DNA from 3 places in the Chryseobacterium sp. BGA-UO-ETr-SB22 genome. Region 1 is predicted to be linked to each of the others. Evidence: riboswitches for the same ligand, from Rfam matches in the RefSeq annotation. Region 1 holds a riboswitch; each other region holds the start of a gene.
The links. Region 1 has a riboswitch for S-adenosylmethionine ahead of AC57AW_RS03775 (alpha/beta fold hydrolase). Riboswitches for the same ligand answer to the same signal wherever they lie in the genome.

Region 2: it holds a riboswitch for S-adenosylmethionine, as region 1 does, so the genes downstream of both, AC57AW_RS00470 (TonB-dependent receptor plug domain-containing protein) here and AC57AW_RS03775 (alpha/beta fold hydrolase) in region 1, are expected to answer to the same signal.
Region 3: it holds a riboswitch for S-adenosylmethionine, as region 1 does, so the genes downstream of both, AC57AW_RS00815 (TonB-dependent receptor plug domain-containing protein) here and AC57AW_RS03775 (alpha/beta fold hydrolase) in region 1, are expected to answer to the same signal.

The regions. Positions count from the first base shown of each region.
Region 1 is NZ_JCAQOV010000004.1:13,482-16,769, forward strand. It holds gene AC57AW_RS03770 (ACT domain-containing protein) at 1-671, opposite strand, end outside; gene AC57AW_RS03775 (alpha/beta fold hydrolase) at 671-1,615, opposite strand; SAM riboswitch class I at 1,682-1,788, opposite strand; gene AC57AW_RS03780 (MGH1-like glycoside hydrolase domain-containing protein) at 1,977-3,288, shown strand, end outside.
Region 2 is NZ_JCAQOV010000001.1:106,412-109,699, reverse strand. It holds gene AC57AW_RS00475 (outer membrane beta-barrel protein) at 1-1,279, opposite strand, end outside; SAM-I-IV-variant riboswitch at 1,399-1,496, shown strand; gene AC57AW_RS00470 (TonB-dependent receptor plug domain-containing protein) at 1,795-3,288, shown strand, end outside.
Region 3 is NZ_JCAQOV010000001.1:182,041-185,328, reverse strand. It holds gene AC57AW_RS00820 (alpha-amylase family glycosyl hydrolase) at 1-1,215, shown strand, start outside; SAM riboswitch class I at 1,487-1,592, shown strand; gene AC57AW_RS00815 (TonB-dependent receptor plug domain-containing protein) at 1,687-3,288, shown strand, end outside.

The sequences.
Region 1 (3,288 bases):
CTCGAAGGATGCTCAGCTGTCAAAACCTCATCACTCCAATTCGCATCAAATCCTTTTTTGTTGAAGGCAATTTTTTTTGAATTAGCTACTGCTACGACTTTAAGATCTATTTTTTTACGTCTTTTAATCTCTTCAGAAGATTCCAGCACCTGTTGTATCAAGGTCTTTCCTACATTTCCGTGTCCAATGATCGCCAGATGAACGGTCTTTGGCTTCTTGAAAATTTCAGATTCTATAATATTTTTTGTCTTTTCATCCTGCGAAGAAGTTACTACTATGTTTACTCTGTTCTCTCCAGCAACCTGATTCAGCAATAATGGGAAAACATTGTTTCTTGCCAGTTCAGCAAAGACTTTATTGAAATCTTCTGCTACAAAACCAATCACAGAAACATTATTGATACTGTAGATCTGGGATACTTTTCCAGACTTTCTTTCTTCTTCAAACTCATCGATAAGACAAGCGACTGCTTTTTCAGCATCATTTTCCTGAACCAGGATAGAAATTCCGTTTTCTATTGCCTGTTGAGAGATTACCCCTACACTGATGCGCGCTAAAGTAAGCGCTTTAAAAATTCGTCCGTCAATCCCAATTTCTCCCAGGAAATCTTCTCCTTCAAATTTGACGATTGATCTGTTCTTCAAAAATTTTATTTCGTTAGCATTTTTCATTACTTCTGTAAAATGTTTTTAATGATATTATTTAATTGTTGATATTCCATTAGGAAGGCATCATGCCCGTGTATAGATTGGATCTCGTGATAAGAAACATTCTTATTTTTCTCTTTTAAGTTTTCAAAACACATTCGGATTTCAGAAGCCGGAAAGAATAAGTCTGTATCTACGGAGATCATGTGCATTCGTGCCTGTATGTTCTCCAATACTGTTTCATCAGTATTAATATTCATCAGGAGATGATTCATCAGTCTGTATGCTTTTAAACTAAACCTTTCGTTTAAAGCATTGCCATGATAAACCAACCAGTCTTCTGATTCCAGGCGTTGTTTCTCCTGATTATATTGGTTTTGAAATCTATCGTTGAGTGATTGTGGAGTTCTATAACACAGCATCGCATGAATTCTCGCTTTCTGTAATGGTTCATCTTTATCATTCAATAAAAATTTTTGAACCAGACACTGAGCATGAAGCCAGTCGTGTGTTCTGTAATCACAGGCTATGGGGATAAATATTTCTGCAAGATCCGGCTGCTTGGCAAGCATTTCCCATGCAATTCCCCCTCCAAGAGAGCCTCCAATAATGGCATATATATTTTTGATATGTAAAGCTTCAAGTCCTTTCAGAAATATCGCTGCGATATCTGAAGGCGTGAAGTCTTCATAGTCTTCAATTAAAAAATCGTCATAACCGTTTCCGGGTATATTAAAACACAGAACTGTGTATTGATCGATATCAACAATCTGATTTTCTCCCACCAATTGTTTCCACCAGCCTTTTTCTCCGGATACCTCTGAGTTTCCGGTAAGTGCATGATTGATTAAAATGATGGGTGCTGTAAACAGATCTTTCCCAAAAAGCTGATAGCTTAACGGGATATTGTATTCCTTGTGGGAATTGGTTTGATACGAAAGATTAATATAGTTTAGTTCTGTTTTCAATTCTATTATATTTTTATACAAATACAATTGAAAATGCCACAGGAAATGGCTGAAAAGAACTTCAGTAAGTTATCTGTCCAAAATACTTTGGTAGAACGTAGCACCTTCTTTGCTTGCGCAAAGGGTTGCTAAGGTTTCATAGGGTCTAATCCCTCAACCTTTCTTGATAACATTTTCAATATTTAAATGAACGAATGGTGCAAAGGTAGTCCTTTTCTTTTAATTTCAAAAAAAAATTATTTTAATATTTAAAAAAGCCATTAAATACAAGTGTTTCAAGGCCATATTAATAATTATTCAGATGAAAAAAATTGGAATTATTTTTCAAAAAAACTAACTTCGTATGGAAAAATGATGAGATATGACCGCCGAAAAAGAAAGATTACAAGATACCAAATGGAAAAACTGGGGCCCATATGTAAGCAACCGGCAGTGGGGAAATGTACGTGAGGATTACAGCTCAAACGGGAATGCCTGGGATTTTACCAATCATAATAACGCCGAAAGCTATGCTTACCGTTGGGGCGAGGAAGGCATCGCCGGAATTTCTGATGTAAAACAGTTGTTCTGCTTTGCTTTTTCATTCTGGAACAAGAAGGATAAAATGGTAAAAGAACGATTCTTCGGATTGAGTAACCCACAGGGGAATCATGGTGAAGACATCAAAGAAATCTTTTATTATCTGGATAATACACCTACTCACAGCTATATGAAAATGGTGTATAAATATCCGATCAACGAGTTTCCTTATGATGAACTTCTTGCTGAAAATGGAAGACGCAGTAAAAAGGAACCGGAATATGAGATTTTCGATACCGGAATTTTTGATAATGATGAGTATTTTGATATTTTCATTGAATACTGTAAAGCTGATCACAACGATATTCTGGCCAGAGTAACGGTCTGCAACCGAAGTCAGCATGATGCTCCCATTGTAGTGGCGCCTACTGCCTGGTTCAGAAACAACTGGAAATGGGGTTACAATACCTATAAAGCAGAAATGAATGCTTCTCATGACGGAAGTATCAATATTGGGCATGACAGCATTTCGATCAAAAAATTCTATTCCCGAAATTCAAATGCACAAAGTGTATTTTGTGATAATGAAACCAATACATCCAGACTTTATGGGGCTCCTAAAACGGAGAATACCTATTTCAAAGATGGCATCAATAGTTTTATTATTCATCAGGGAGATACTGTAAACCCGGAAAAAAGAGGAACAAAAGCTTCTTTTCTGATTGATGAAGTTGTAGGTGCAGGTGACTGTAAAATTTTCGAATTCAGATTGTGTCCTGATGAGACGGATGAACCTTTTGAAAATTTTGATACTATTTTCAGTACACGACAAGCGGAAGCTGAAGAGTTTTATAATGATATTCAGAATGATACGGTCAATGAAGATGAGAGAAATGTTCAGCGACAGGCTTTTGCGGGACTTCTCTGGAATAAACAGTTCTATCATTACAATATCGGAAAATGGCTGAAAGGTGATCCCAATTTTGAAGCTCCAAGAAATTTCAACGAGTATGTAAGAAATACGGAATGGAATCATCTTCACAATAAGGATATTATTTCTATGCCTGATAAATGGGAGTATCCATGGTATGCTACCTGGGATCTGGCATTTCACTGTGTTCCTTTTTCTATTATCGATGCAGAATTTGCCAAAG
Region 2 (3,288 bases), on a different contig from region 1:
CCCCGGAAATATCATAGTTTTCAGCACGGGAGCCCAATGTGAAATCAAACTTTTTCAGTTTAGCCTGAAATTCTAAATAGGTAGAAGCGGTTTGTCTTTGATATTCAAGATTGGTTAATCCAAAGCTTTCCGTATCATAATCCTGTCTTTCATACAATCCTCCGAAGCTTACCTTTCCACCATCAAGAAGTTTGATAGGCTGGGCATAATCTACTTTGAAGTTAGCAATATTCATTACAGATTCGTTGTTCAGAATATCTTTTAAGCCACTCATTGCACTGTTAATTGGCGGATTGGGAGCCGCTGCAAATGTGCCATTTTGAAAGAAGTTGTCCTGAGAAAATTTACTATTCGATCTCGTGTAACCCAACTGGAAATCCAGCTTTTGAGATTTGTCAGCAAAACGTTTCTGATAGGTTACCACTGCTTCCTGTCTCAAACTATTGGTATGAGCTACATCCGAAGAAGTATAAAAAGCTTCTCTTAGATCCTTTGGATTATTCTGAAAAGGCAGATCCCCATGCCCGTCACTTAAAGTATAATTGTCGTTATTGTTGTGATAAATATCGTAGTTTAATAATAATCTGTCCTGCCCCAAATCAAACGTCAATCCTGATTTTGCAAAATATCCACGTCCATATCGGTCAGTATGACTTTTCAAAAGTTCATCCTGCTGGCCATTAAGCATACTTTCACGATAATTTTGACCTACATTCAACTGCCATCCAAAATATTTATTTCTTGCATTTAAATTAACAGAATTGGTCGTTCTGCTTCTGTATTTATCATAATTCGTGAAAGAGTAATTTCCTGAATAAGTAGCTGTTAAATATTTATTGGCGTTTTTGTTGGTGATAATATTCATGATCGCACCTCCGGAAGTGGCAGGAAATTCTGCACCAGGCTGCGTAATCACTTCAATTCTTTCTACAGAATTGGCTGGCATTCCTTCAAGGAAAGAATTCAATTCATTGGAAGTGATATTCAAAGGTCTTCCGTTAAGATATACTTCCAGCATTTTTCCCTGATACATCATCCCTGCGATGTCGGTAGATACAAGTCCCGGAAGTTTTTTAATCCCTTCCAGAACATTCCCGTTATTCAGCTGAGGCTGTTCAGAAAAGTCAAAAATAGTACGGTCTGCCTTTTGTTCAACGGCTTTTTTAGTTTTGGTGATAACTACCCCTTCAATTTGTTTCTCCTGAGGTTTATTACCTTTCTCCTGTGAGAAAACAAAAACAGAGCCTAGTAAGGATAAAGCGAAAATCGTTTTTTTCATAATGTTTTTACTGATATCCGGTTAGACGCTGAAAAAGATAATTTGTTACTCTAAAATTGTGAAAATCGAAAAATTAGGCTAAAATTTTTTTTATTTCCGAAATAATTATATCTTTGCCGGGTAATTATCAAGAATCTCTAGATGGGATAGCAACCTGCAAAAACAAGCAAGGTGCTGCAATCGATAAGCCGGATCTTCCGGAAAAAATGTTTATCATTTCTATCATTCTCCCATCTTGAATTTTTGTTTTAAAGTTAAAACCAAATGTTTAAAGACAAGGGAAATCACATTCCATCAGTAATTTTTTATTCTTCGGATCATGAAGTGAATCTTCATTATTCCAATATGTTTTCATGCCATTTCTATATGCGCATGTGTTGTTGCTGCTAGCACTTTCTATTTCTAAAAAATAATACAAACATTCCGATCATCAATGGTAACCTTAAAATGTAAGGCTACAGGATTTGTATTGCTCAAAAAACAATTTTTAACAACAAAAGTAAACAACCAACAACATGCATAATTTCAAAACAAAAATATTTATTCCTTCTTTTGCGCTTATTTCTACATTTTATTACGCACAGACGGATACTTTACAATCGAAAAAAATAGAAGATGTGGTGATCCTGGGGTCAAGGGGTTCCGGAAGATCACTTACAGATACACCTGTTCCTGTAGATATCATTAACATATCAAAAATTTTAAAACAAAGCCCGACTAACAATATCAGTCAGGCTTTAAATTATATTGTACCCTCATTTTCATCCACATCACATACCGTCAATGACGGAACTGATTTTGTAGATCCCGCTCTTTTAAGAGGATTGGGACCGGATCAGGTTTTGGTTTTGCTCAATGGGAAAAGAAGATATCAGTCTTCATTGATTAATGTTACCCTTACACCGGGAAGAGGATCTGTGGGAACTGACCTTAATGCTATTCCGGCCTTTGCTTTGGATAAAATAGAGGTTTTAAGAGACGGAGCTTCCGCCCAATATGGCTCGGATGCTATTGCAGGTGTCGTTAATCTGGGATTGAAAAAAAGATTAGGTCTTTCCGGACAGGTGTTTCTGGGAGGATATGCTTCTCCTGTTGCCAATAATTTCTCCGGAGGAGTGGACGGACAGACTATTTCTGTAGATCTTAATTATGGAGCGAAAATAGGAAAAACCGGATTTATTAACATTACGGGTTCTGCTCAATACCGCGATCCCTATTCCAGAGCCGGACTAAGGGAAGGAGATATTTACAATGCTTATAATGCTATTAATTACAGAGCATTACAGGATGGAGTGAATATTGACGGTTTATATAGAAATATTACCAACACTTCCAACACCCAGCAGATTATTAATACTGTTAAGCAATATGCAGCCAAGGTAAACTATTTTGCCCCTGATTTTCAAAATCAGATTTCGGGAGCCAGCAGTATTTCCGATCTTCAAAAAATATTGGGTAAAGATTTTACATCCCAGGAACTTAATTACAGAGGATTAGAGAGAAAAGACTTCAGCCTGAGAGCAGGACAGTCTAAACTACAGTCTGGACAGCTCTTTTTCAACTCTGAAATTCCTGTGAATGATGATTGGAAAGTATACTCTTTTGGTGGTTATAGTTATCGTCTTGGAAATGCCGGGGGATTTTACCGTCTTCCGAATACTGAGAGAAATATTAATGCAGTTACTCCCAACGGATACCTTCCTCAGATTGAAGCAGCCGTAAACGATTATTCTCTTGCTGCCGGAATTAAAGGAAAATGGGATGGCTGGAATGTGGATTTCAGTAATACATTCGGGAAAAATACCTTTGGTTTTGGGGTGGTAAATACTTTTAATGCATCGCTTACAGACAGTTCCCCAAGAACTTTTGATGCCGGAGGTTCTGAGTTCTCTCAAAATACTGTCAATCTGGATTTCTCTAAAAAGTATGATGTACTGAAAGGATTGAATATTGCATTCGGAGCTGAATACCGACATGAAAATTATAAAGTAAATGCAGGAAAAGAAAAT
Region 3 (3,288 bases), on a different contig from region 1:
GGTTTTACCCAAAGCTGTTCTGAGAATGACGAAACCTGTACCAATGCTTATCAGCAGGACAGAGTGGATATTATGAAGCATTATGCAGACAGACAATGGGCCATTGATCCGAATTCTTATATGATCTTTGAACATCTGGGAACGGATGCAGAAGAACAGCAATGGGCAAACTATAGAGTAGCAGAGGGAAAAGGAGTAATGCTTTGGAATAAACAAACAGATCCTTATAACCAGAATACCATGGGATATAAAGACAACAGCAACTATGACAGAATGAATCATAGTCTGCATGGTTTTACCAATATGCGTGCTGTAGGATATGGAGAAAGTCATGATGAAGAAAGACTGATGTTTAAAAACCTTACCTATGGAGCTGTCAACGGAAGTTATGATGTTAAAAACCTGAATACTGCTCTTGAAAGAATGAAAACCTTCGGAGCAACTTTCTTTACCATTCCAGGTCCGAAAATGATCTGGCAGTTTGGCGAATTAGGATATGAGTTCAGTATCAACAGATGTGCTGACGGTACCATTAATAACGGGTGCAGAACCGATGAAAAACCAGTTGCATTTACTTTAAACTACGATACCAACGTAAACAGAAAAGCCGTGTATGATACATGGGCGAAAATAATCACGATCAGAAATACCCATCAGATTTTTAAAACTAAAACATACAGTATAGAATCCAATAATCTGGCTAATGATCCTAATGGATTGATTACGAGAATTTATCTCTATGATCCGGCTATTACAACCGGGATAAAAAATGTGGTGGTATTGGCCAACTATGATACATCTGCAAAAAACGTTGTTCCTTACTTTCCTTACACTGGCCAATGGCAGAATCTGATGGATGACAGTATTTCGAGTGTAGCTTCTACCACGGCTCCGATAACTTTGCAACCGGGAGAATTCAGGATTTTCGGAAATTATGCAGGTGCATTATCAACAACAGATCCAAACGCTGTAAATAAATTATCGCTTCAGATTGCTGACAATCCGATACAAAACGGAACTGCAAAATTAATTTTTAACAAAGCGAAAAACGGAGAGATTTTGATTTTTGATATGACCGGTAAAAAACTGGATTCATTCAAACTGGATAAAGAAAGCGGAATCTATGAAGTGAAAATCAATTATCCGGCAGGAACCTACTTGGTTCAGCTGAAGTCGGAAACAGGAATTGCCATTCAAAAGATGATGATCAAATAAAAACAAATTATGAAGTTGTTTAGACTTATAAAAATGTTGAATATATTAAAACCATTAAGAAGGATTTAAGAAATAAAGTGTAGTTAAGATGAATCATTCTGATGTTTAAGCTTAAAGCGAAGCTTATCTTAATACTCTTATCGCCTTAATATACTCTTAATGTTTCGAAAATAAAAGTTTACACAAGTTCTATAAAATAATAAAAGGCAGATTTGCAGTACAGCAGATCTGCTTTTTTGTATATTTAAAAAATTAGTCTACTTTTGCAGTAGATTTATCAAGAAAGGTGGAGGGATTTGGCCCAAAGAAACCTTAGCAACCTGCACGATTCGAGAAGTGTAAAGGTGCTAATTCCAACCCTGCGGGGGAGATAAGTGAAGTCAATATTCTTATATGAATTCCATTTCTTGAAGTCTTGTTTATCTGCGGAAAGATCCGTCAGACTGTTATTATTAATTGGCAAGAAGAAAAATGAAAAAATTAAGTACAGCGGTATTATTGCTTGGGGTAATTTGGGTTGCTGCTCAGGAAAACGAGGAAAAAGGAAAACAAATCGAAGATATCATCATCGTTGGAAACCGTAATGTCAAAAGAACAAAACTGGAAACCCCCGTTCCTGTAGATGTTATCAATATTGACAAAATCCAGAGGAGTTCTCCGCAAATGACGGCTCAGGATCTTCTGAACTATGTGATCCCATCATTTAATGCAGTAAGGCAGTCTGCTTCTGATGGTACAGAACATATTGATCCTGTAACTCTAAGAGGAATGGGACCAGATCAGGTTTTGGTATTACTTAACGGAAAAAGAAGGCACACAACTTCTTTAGTCAACTATCAGAATACAGTAGGAAATGGCTCTGTGGGAACAGATCTGAGCACAATTCCTGTCATTGCAATTGATAGAATAGAAGTGTTAAGAGACGGTGCCGCAGCACAATACGGGTCTGATGCCATTGCAGGAGTAATCAATATTATTCTTAAAAAAAATGCAGGAGCCTCAGCAAGTCTTACTTACGGATTGACTGGGCGAAATGATGGTGAGACCTATCAGGCAGGAGCCAACTACGGAACATCATTAGGAAAGAAAGACGGGTATATCAACCTTTCCCTGCAATTAAGCCACAGAGGAAAAACTACAAGAACTCAAAATCATGATTTAGATATTTTTGGAGATAATTTCGCTTATGAATTTGCTGGTGACGCTGAAGCTGTGAAAGCTGCCAGAGCTGCGGATGATGCAGAAATTGAAAAAAGAGGATTAACCCGGGATGATTTCAATTTTCAGATCGGAGATGCCCAGATCAGACAAGGGCAGTTGTTTTTCAATTCAGAATACCCTTTTAACGATAACTTTAAAGTATATTCTTTTGGAGGTTTCAGCATCAAAGAAGGAAAAGGATTTGGTTTCAGAAGACTTCCGAGTGAAACATCCAATGTGGTTTCATCCATCTATCCGAACGGTTTTCAAGCAAGTTTAGGATCTCAGGTGTATGACGTTTCTTATGCTGTAGGCGCAAAATATAATGTCAACGATTGGTTATTCGATCTAAGCAATACATTTGGCAGCAATACCTTCAATTATAATGTAAGCAATACCAACAATGCATCTCTCGGGGTAAAATCACCAACCCGGTTTTACGCAGGAGCCCATAGTTTTCTTCAGAATACCGTGAATCTTGATGTTTCTAAAAATATAAACCGTTTCAATATCGCATTCGGAGGAGAGTTCAGATTTGAACAATACCAGATCAAAGCAGGTGATGAAGCTTCCTATACCCAATATGACATCAATGGAAACATTGCTACGGAAGGATCAACAGTACTTGGTGCAGGCGGTTCTCAATCCTTTATCGGTTTTTCTCCCAACAATGCCTTGAAAAAAGACAGGCATTCCACCGCTGTGTATGCGGATGTTTCGTATGATTTAGATAAAAAATTAAATATCGACGCCGCTGCCAGATTTGAAAATTATTCAGATTTCGGAAATACCTTGAATGGAAAGCTTGCTGTGCGATATGAGTTCGTAAAAAATTATGCAGTAAGAGCTGCGGTTGGGACAGGATTCAGAGCG